3 regions of the Dongia rigui genome follow, and region 2 is predicted to be linked to each of the others. Evidence: riboswitches for the same ligand, from Rfam matches in the RefSeq annotation. Region 2 holds a riboswitch; each other region holds the start of a gene.
What was found. A riboswitch is a leader RNA that binds a small molecule or an ion and turns the genes downstream of it on or off. The one in region 2 is predicted to bind cobalamin.
Positions count from the first base shown of each region.

Region 1: another riboswitch for cobalamin. It lies ahead of cobG (precorrin-3B synthase); the one in region 2 lies ahead of SMD31_RS14520 (ABC transporter substrate-binding protein).
Region 3: another riboswitch for cobalamin. It lies ahead of SMD31_RS20435 (hypothetical protein); the one in region 2 lies ahead of SMD31_RS14520 (ABC transporter substrate-binding protein).

Region 1 covers NZ_JAXCLX010000002.1:313,888-316,150, forward strand. Annotated here, with positions in the region: gene cobG (precorrin-3B synthase) at 1-962, opposite strand, end outside; cobalamin riboswitch at 1,054-1,263, opposite strand; gene cbiE (precorrin-6y C5,15-methyltransferase (decarboxylating) subunit CbiE) at 1,393-2,263, shown strand, end outside.
Region 2 covers NZ_JAXCLX010000002.1:631,400-633,662, forward strand. Annotated here, with positions in the region: gene SMD31_RS14520 (ABC transporter substrate-binding protein) at 1-992, opposite strand, end outside; cobalamin riboswitch at 1,225-1,449, opposite strand; gene SMD31_RS14525 (TIGR03862 family flavoprotein) at 1,468-2,263, opposite strand, start outside.
Region 3 covers NZ_JAXCLX010000004.1:347,376-349,638, forward strand. Annotated here, with positions in the region: gene SMD31_RS20425 (LysR family transcriptional regulator) at 1-250, opposite strand, end outside; gene wrbA (NAD(P)H:quinone oxidoreductase) at 384-980, shown strand; gene SMD31_RS20435 (hypothetical protein) at 1,041-1,334, opposite strand; cobalamin riboswitch at 1,370-1,584, opposite strand; gene SMD31_RS20440 (phosphoserine transaminase) at 1,755-2,263, shown strand, end outside.

The DNA of each region.
Region 1 (2,263 bases), 320 kb from region 2:
AGCTCTTCCAGGGCAGCGACGGCCTCTTCCAGCGCGTCTTCTGTCATGGAGGGCAGCATCACGCTCTGCCAGGGGGTGAGGCGGATCTCGCTGCCGGAAAATCGGTGAGCGAGGTCGGCAAGGCCCAGCATCATCTCCTGGCCGAGGCGACCCAGAAGTGGCACGGCGCCCAGGATGAACCGCCCATCCGCTTGGCGCCTGGCGCCGATGTGGCCTTGCGGCATCGCTGCCGCGCGCTGCCAAGCGTCTGCGGGCGTCACCCGGCAAGTTAGGCGCGCGGCGAGGTCTGCCGGTGTTTCATCCACCAGCAAATGCCGCATGCGGGTGATCTTGTCACCCTTGGCGTTGAGCTGGCCGATCTTCGCCGTGAAGTGATCGAGCAACGTGAACAACGCAGCCTCGGCATCGCCGCTCGCAACCGCTCCGGCGGTGCGCTCGCCCGGCACCCCGGCAAAGCCGAAGGCAAAGCGCCCGTCCGCCATCGCCGACAGCCAGATATCGTTGGGGTGCTGCAGCATGGCGATTTCTTCGCCGCCATCGATCTGGATCGAAAATTTGGGTGACAGCACGTGATAGTGCGTCTCGTTCTCCAAACGCGCGAGCACCCGGCGCGCGAGATCGCTGACATCGAAAATGGCATTGGGGTCGAGACCAATGAAAGGGCTCACCATCACATTGCGCACATCGTCGGCGCCGCTGCTCTTGGGCGCCAATCCGGCATCGACCAAGCCGGCGATCAGCGCGTCATCGGCGCCGTCATGGACGCCACGGATCTGCACATTGGCACGGTTGGTGACTTCGATTTCCGGCAATCCATGAGCCGCGGCAAGCTTCGCCAGCGCCCGCATCTGCGCAGCGTTCAGCCGGCCGAACGGCAGCTTGATGCGACAGATGCCGCCATCTTGCGAGGGCACGATGCGGTAAAGGCCCGGACAGGCGAAACGGCGATCACTCTGGATCAAATCGGCACCGGCAAAAACCGTTGCGGCGAATGGGTACGGACCAAGTCTGATCCCACCACAGCATCGATACGCCCCGACCGATGCATCCAACCACAACCCCGTGTTACCGGCAGGTTTCCTGGCTTCGCGGGTCAGGGCCGTCGTCGCAGCCTTCCCGGACCCCTTGGGGCCAGTGGCTCGTTGCAACAGGCTCGCCGCGTACAGTTGCGGGGGCAGCCACGGCTGGTTCCGGTCCATTTGGGCCATCGCCTCCCGTGTTCCCTTTTATGCCCCGAAGGGCACCGGTAACGGCCCCGTTCTATAGGAGCGTGGGACCCCGCGAAAGCGGATTCTCCCGTGGTTTGGCGTCGCGGGCACGCTTGCTCATCCCTTGCCGATGTCCTATTGGAAGCCGGGAAGCAGCCTTTTTTCCAACGAGATAGACGCGAAGATGGCAACCTGGCTCACCGTCATCGGTATCGGCGAAGACGGCCTCGATGGCCTCGGCGCGGCCGCGCGCGCGGCCTTGAGTGACGCTGCCATCGTGTTTGGTGGCAACCGGCATCTCGGCATGCTGCCGGACAGCTTCAAGGCCGAACGCCGTCCCTGGCCGAGCCCGTTTTCGGACGCTTTCGACGCGGTTCTGGCACTGCGCGGGCAGAAGGTCGCCATTCTCGCCAGCGGCGATCCGATGTTTTACGGCATGGGGGCGAGCCTCAGCCGACAACTCTCGGCTGATGAGATGCGGGTGATCTCAGCCCCGTCCTCCGTCTCGCTCGCGGCGGCGCGCATGGGCTGGGCCCTGCAAGATGTGTGTGTCGTCACCATTCATGGCCGGCCGATCCATCACGTCAATCGGGCCCTCCATGATGGCGCGCGTCTGATCGTGCTGAGCGAGGACGGCTTTTCCGCACAGGCGGTTGCGGCATTGCTGACCGCGCGCGGCTTCGGGCCCAGCCGCATCACGGTCTTCGAACACCTTGGCGGACCGAAGGAAAAGCGTATCGACGGCATCGCCGAGAGCTGGCGGGCAGGGGAGAACGCGGCGCTCAATCTGCTGGCGATCGACTGCAGGGCGGGGCCCCAGGCGCAAGCCTTTCCGGCCCTCGCCGGCCTGCCTGACGAGGCGTTCCAGAATGACGGCCAACTCACCAAGCGCGACGTGCGCGCCGTAACCTTGGCGCGTCTTGCGCCGCTGCCTGGTGAACTGCTGTGGGATGTCGGTGCCGGCTGTGGCTCGATCTCGATCGAATGGATGCGCAGCCACCCCAGCTGCCGTGCCATCGCGATCGAAGAAAACGATGGCCGCCAGCAATTCATCC
Region 2 (2,263 bases):
GCCACCGCCTCGATGCCGTCGACGGTGCGCAGCGAGGGGTTCATCGCCTGGGAATCGATGATGACGATATGTCCTTGCTTCACGGCATCGAGCTGGCTCGCCACCGGATCCGTCTTCAGGAACTGGAGCTTCAAGTCGATGTCGTCGGCCGGGAAGCGGCGGCGGTCCATACGCGCCAGCACGATCACCTGCGGGTTGGCGCCGGCAATGGTCTCCCAGCCGACCAGCGGCCATTCCTCTTGCGTTGTTACGACGTTGCGCGCGCCCAGCTTGTCCATGATGTAGGCGGGCGTGCCGTTCTTGCCGGCGATATAGGCGTCGCCCTTGATCTCAGGACTGGAGAACCAGAAGACCATGGAAAGACCTTCAGCTTTCTTGTCGGCCACCTCGGCGATGGCCTTGTTCTCGCGCGCCTTCAGGTCGGCGATGAGTGCCTCGCCGCGGGCCTCGACATTGAAGATTTTCGCCATGTCGCCGATCTCCTGATAGACGAGCGACATGCTGAACATTTCCTTGCGCACGCCATCGCCCCCGCCGGAATTATCCTTGGCGACGCAATCGGCCGGCGAGACATAGGTCGGGATTTTGAGATCGTGGAATTGCTGGCGCGTACCGACCGATCCTTGCGGACCGACATGCCATTCATATTCCGCCGTCACCAGGTCGGGCTTCTCTGCCACCACGCTTTCGAAGCTTGGGTCGTTATCCGCCAGCCGCTTGATCTTGGCATTGGCGGCTTCAAAGGCCGGCATCACCGGCCCAAACCACACCGCCGTGCCGACCACTTTGTCGGCGAGGCCCAAGGAATACAGAATCTCCGTGCTGCTCTGGCCGATCGAGACGATGCGCGTGGGCGCCTGCTCGAAGGTCAGCGTCTCGCCGCAATTTTGAATCGTCAGCGGATACTGGGTCTCGGCATGTGCCGCGTGCACGCCCCACAGCAGACAGGCTCCGGCCGCCAAGGCCGCATGTTGTAACGTTTTACCCTTCATCTTTCCCTCCGAGAGATCGAGATATGTAATGTTATAACATTACATATCTCTGGCAATAACTACAATGGATTGACCGTCATGACAATCCAGCGGGGGCAGACGAGGGGGAGCGGTCACGGCTGAGCGCCGACCGCCACGAAATCGAATTGATGATCGAGAAGCGCCCGGCTAGCCGGCGCGCCGAAAACGGCACCATATCGACGTCTCCATCTCGGGCACCCCGCCCGGGTTGAATCTGAACGCGTCGATGGCAGGTCTCCTGACTCGCGGGTCGCAGCATGATGTGCCGGCCTTCCCGATCTCTTTGCAGAGGTCAGTGGCTTGGGTTGGCACCCAGCTATCCGCTTACAGTTGCGGGGGCAGTCACGGTTTTGGCCCCTTTTGGGTCGTCCGCACCGTGTTCCCTATTAATCCCCTGGAATCCATCCATGGGGGAACCATCGGGGTTTCTCTTAAGGCGCCGACGGGCGGGTCGTCAAGACGCCTGTTGCAGCCAGGCGGCGGCACCTTTGCCGGCGATGAGGCCGCTGGCGAAGCTGGCGGTCAACAGATAGCCGCCGGTCGGCGCTTCCCAGTCCAGCATCTCGCCGGCACAAAAGAGGCCGGGCAGCGATTTGACCATCAGCTGCGCATCGAGTGCGCCGAACCTGACGCCGCCGGCGGAACTGATCGCCTCGGCCATCGGGCGCGGCCGGATCAGATTGAGCGGCAACGCCTTCAGTCTTTCCGCGATGACGCTCGCATCGCCGCGTTCATCATCGCCCAAACATTCATGCAGCAGGGCGATCTTGACGCCGTCCAGGCCCAGGCTGGATTTGAGATGCGACGACAGCGATCGCGATCCGCGCTTGGCGAGCGCCGCCGTGATATCGGCCGTCTTGCGATGGGGCAGCAGATCGAGCTGCAGCGTGGCCGATCCGGCGCCTTTGATCGCCTCGCGCAAGGGGGCCGAGAACGCATAGATGAGTCCACCTTCAATGCCATTCTCGGTGACGATCGCTTCGCCATGGCGCCGCTCCCCGGCAAACACCGCGGCGATGTTTTTCAGCGCGGCCCCGGCGAACCGTTCGCGCAGATGGCCGCTCCAGTCGATGTCGAAGCCGCAATTGGCGGGTTCAAGCGGCGCAAGATCGATCCCCTGTTCCTGCAACAACGCCTGCCAGGCGCCGTCCGAGCCCAGTTGCGGCCAGGACCCGCCGCCCAGGGCCAGAATGATGGCATCCGCCGCGATATCGACCCGGCCACTGGGTGTGGCGAATGATGCGCCGCGC
Region 3 (2,263 bases), on a different contig from region 2:
TCACTTCCGCTTCGGCCGCCTCGAACTCGTCGAGCAGCCGTATGGCGCGCTCGAAATAGGCATGACCGACTTCCGTTACCGACAGGCGCCTTGTCGTGCGATGGATGAGTGTGGCACCGAGATGCGCCTCCAATTCACCGACCTGTTTGGAAACCGCCGCCTTGCTGAGATTGAGGCCGCGCGCCGCCGCCGTGAAGCTGCCCAATTCCACGACCCGGCGAAAGGTCCGCATCGCCGCCAATTGATCCATCGTCCCACCGATTGTCAGCTAAAAGTGAACGATCTTATCACAGGCGTGGGAATTGTCGCGGGCGTCTGACGCGCCCAACATGCCGACGTGCCGACTCTCCCGTGCTCAAATCCCCCTTTAATGTGAGGCTTTCATGACCAAGGTTCTCGTTCTCTATTATTCAACCTACGGCCATATCGAGAAGATGGCGGAAGCCGTCGCCGAAGGTGCCCGCAAGGGCGGCGCCGACGTTGCGGTGAAGCGTGTGCCGGAACTCGTGCCGGATGACGTTGCCAAGGCCAGCCACTTCAAGCTCGACCAGAAAGCGCCGATCGCCACGGTCGACGAACTGCCGGAATATGACGCGATCATCATCGGCGCCCCGACCCGCTTCGGCGCCGCGGCCTCGCAGATGCGCAACTTCCTCGACCAGACGGGCGGCCTCTGGGCCAAGGGTGCCCTGATTGGCAAGGTCGGCAGCGTCTTCACCTCGTCGGCCACACAGCATGGCGGCCAGGAATCGACCATTCTTTCGGTTCACACCACACTGCTCCACCACGGCCTGGTCGTGGTCGGCCTGCCCTATTCCTGCGCTGCGCAGATGGGCCTCGATGAAATCAAAGGCGGCTCGCCCTATGGCGCCAGCACGATCGCTGGTGGCGATGGCAGCCGCCAGCCGTCCGAGCAGGAACTCGGCATGGCGCGCTTCCAGGGCGAACACGTCGCCAAGATCGCTGCTAAGCTGAAGTAAGACGCCACCAATACGGCTAAGAAACGGCGCCGGATAATCCGGCGCCGTTTTTGTTTCCGCTCAGTTGATTGCCGCGCGCCGACGGGCTTTCACCAGTTGCGCCAGCCGCTCGCGCGGGTATTGCGCGACCGTTTCCACCAGCTTCATCAGCGGCGCCGAAACGCGCATGCTGTGGTCGGCCACTTGCTGCTTCATCACGATGCGCGCGGCGATCGCCGGGTCGAGCCCGCTCGGCAGGCCCATCACCCAGGCCAGCAGCTTCAGTTGTACAGGTTCGTGCGTCACCGCATCGAGCGCCAGCAACGACGCGTTGAGTTGGGTGTCATCAAAAGAAAAGTCGGTAGCGAGAGTCATCGACCACCTCTGCCAGGCCCGCCGCCCGGTCGCATGAGTTTCAACAGGTGATGGCAGGTCTCCTGGCTTGCGGTTCGCTGCTTCTCGGCCGGCCTTCCCGGAATGTCGAGGCATTCCAGTGGCATTGTTGGCAGGAAGCTCACCGCTCACAGTTGCGGGGGCAGCCGCGGTATCGCACCGCGTTCCCTATTAATCACCGGCTCGGCATCAAGGATGCTGAACACGATGAACCATCGCTGCCGAAGCTAGTGCAGGATGCCTTGAAAGGCAAAGGGCACGAAGGTCGCAGCGCCGGTTCCTATCCATTCGTTCAGGAAGCGACGCATTTTATCCTCTGCTTGACATGCCCTGGCATATCGGCGATATCGGCGGTGGGCCACGCTCCCCCAACGGAGTGCTTCGTTCTGGAAGGAACGCATGATGACAAGACCGCTCCAGCGGCCGATTCGGCCGCAATTCTCGTCCGGACCCTGCGCCAAGCGCCCCGGCTGGACCCCCGCTCTCCTCGACAATCAGAATATCAAGACGGCGACGCACGGTCGTTCGCATCGCTCGAAGGCCGGCAAGGACAAGCTCGTCGCCGTGATCGAGCAGTCAAAGCGCATCCTCGGCATTCCCGCAGACTATCGGCTCGGCATTGTGCCGGCCTCGGATACCGGCGCCGTCGAGATGGCGCTGTGGTCGCTTCTCGGTCCCAATCCCATCACGGTTCTCGCCTTCGAAAGCTTCAGCGAGGAATGGGCCGGCGACATCATCAACGAGCTTCATTTGCCGACCAAGCTCCGGCGCGCCGATTACGGCGCCCTGCCGGATCTTGCGGCGATTGACCCGGCCGATGACATCGTCTTTGCCTGGAACGGCACGACGTCCGGCGTGCGCATGCCGCATGCCGATTGGATCGCCGACAATCGGACCGGTCTTACCATCTG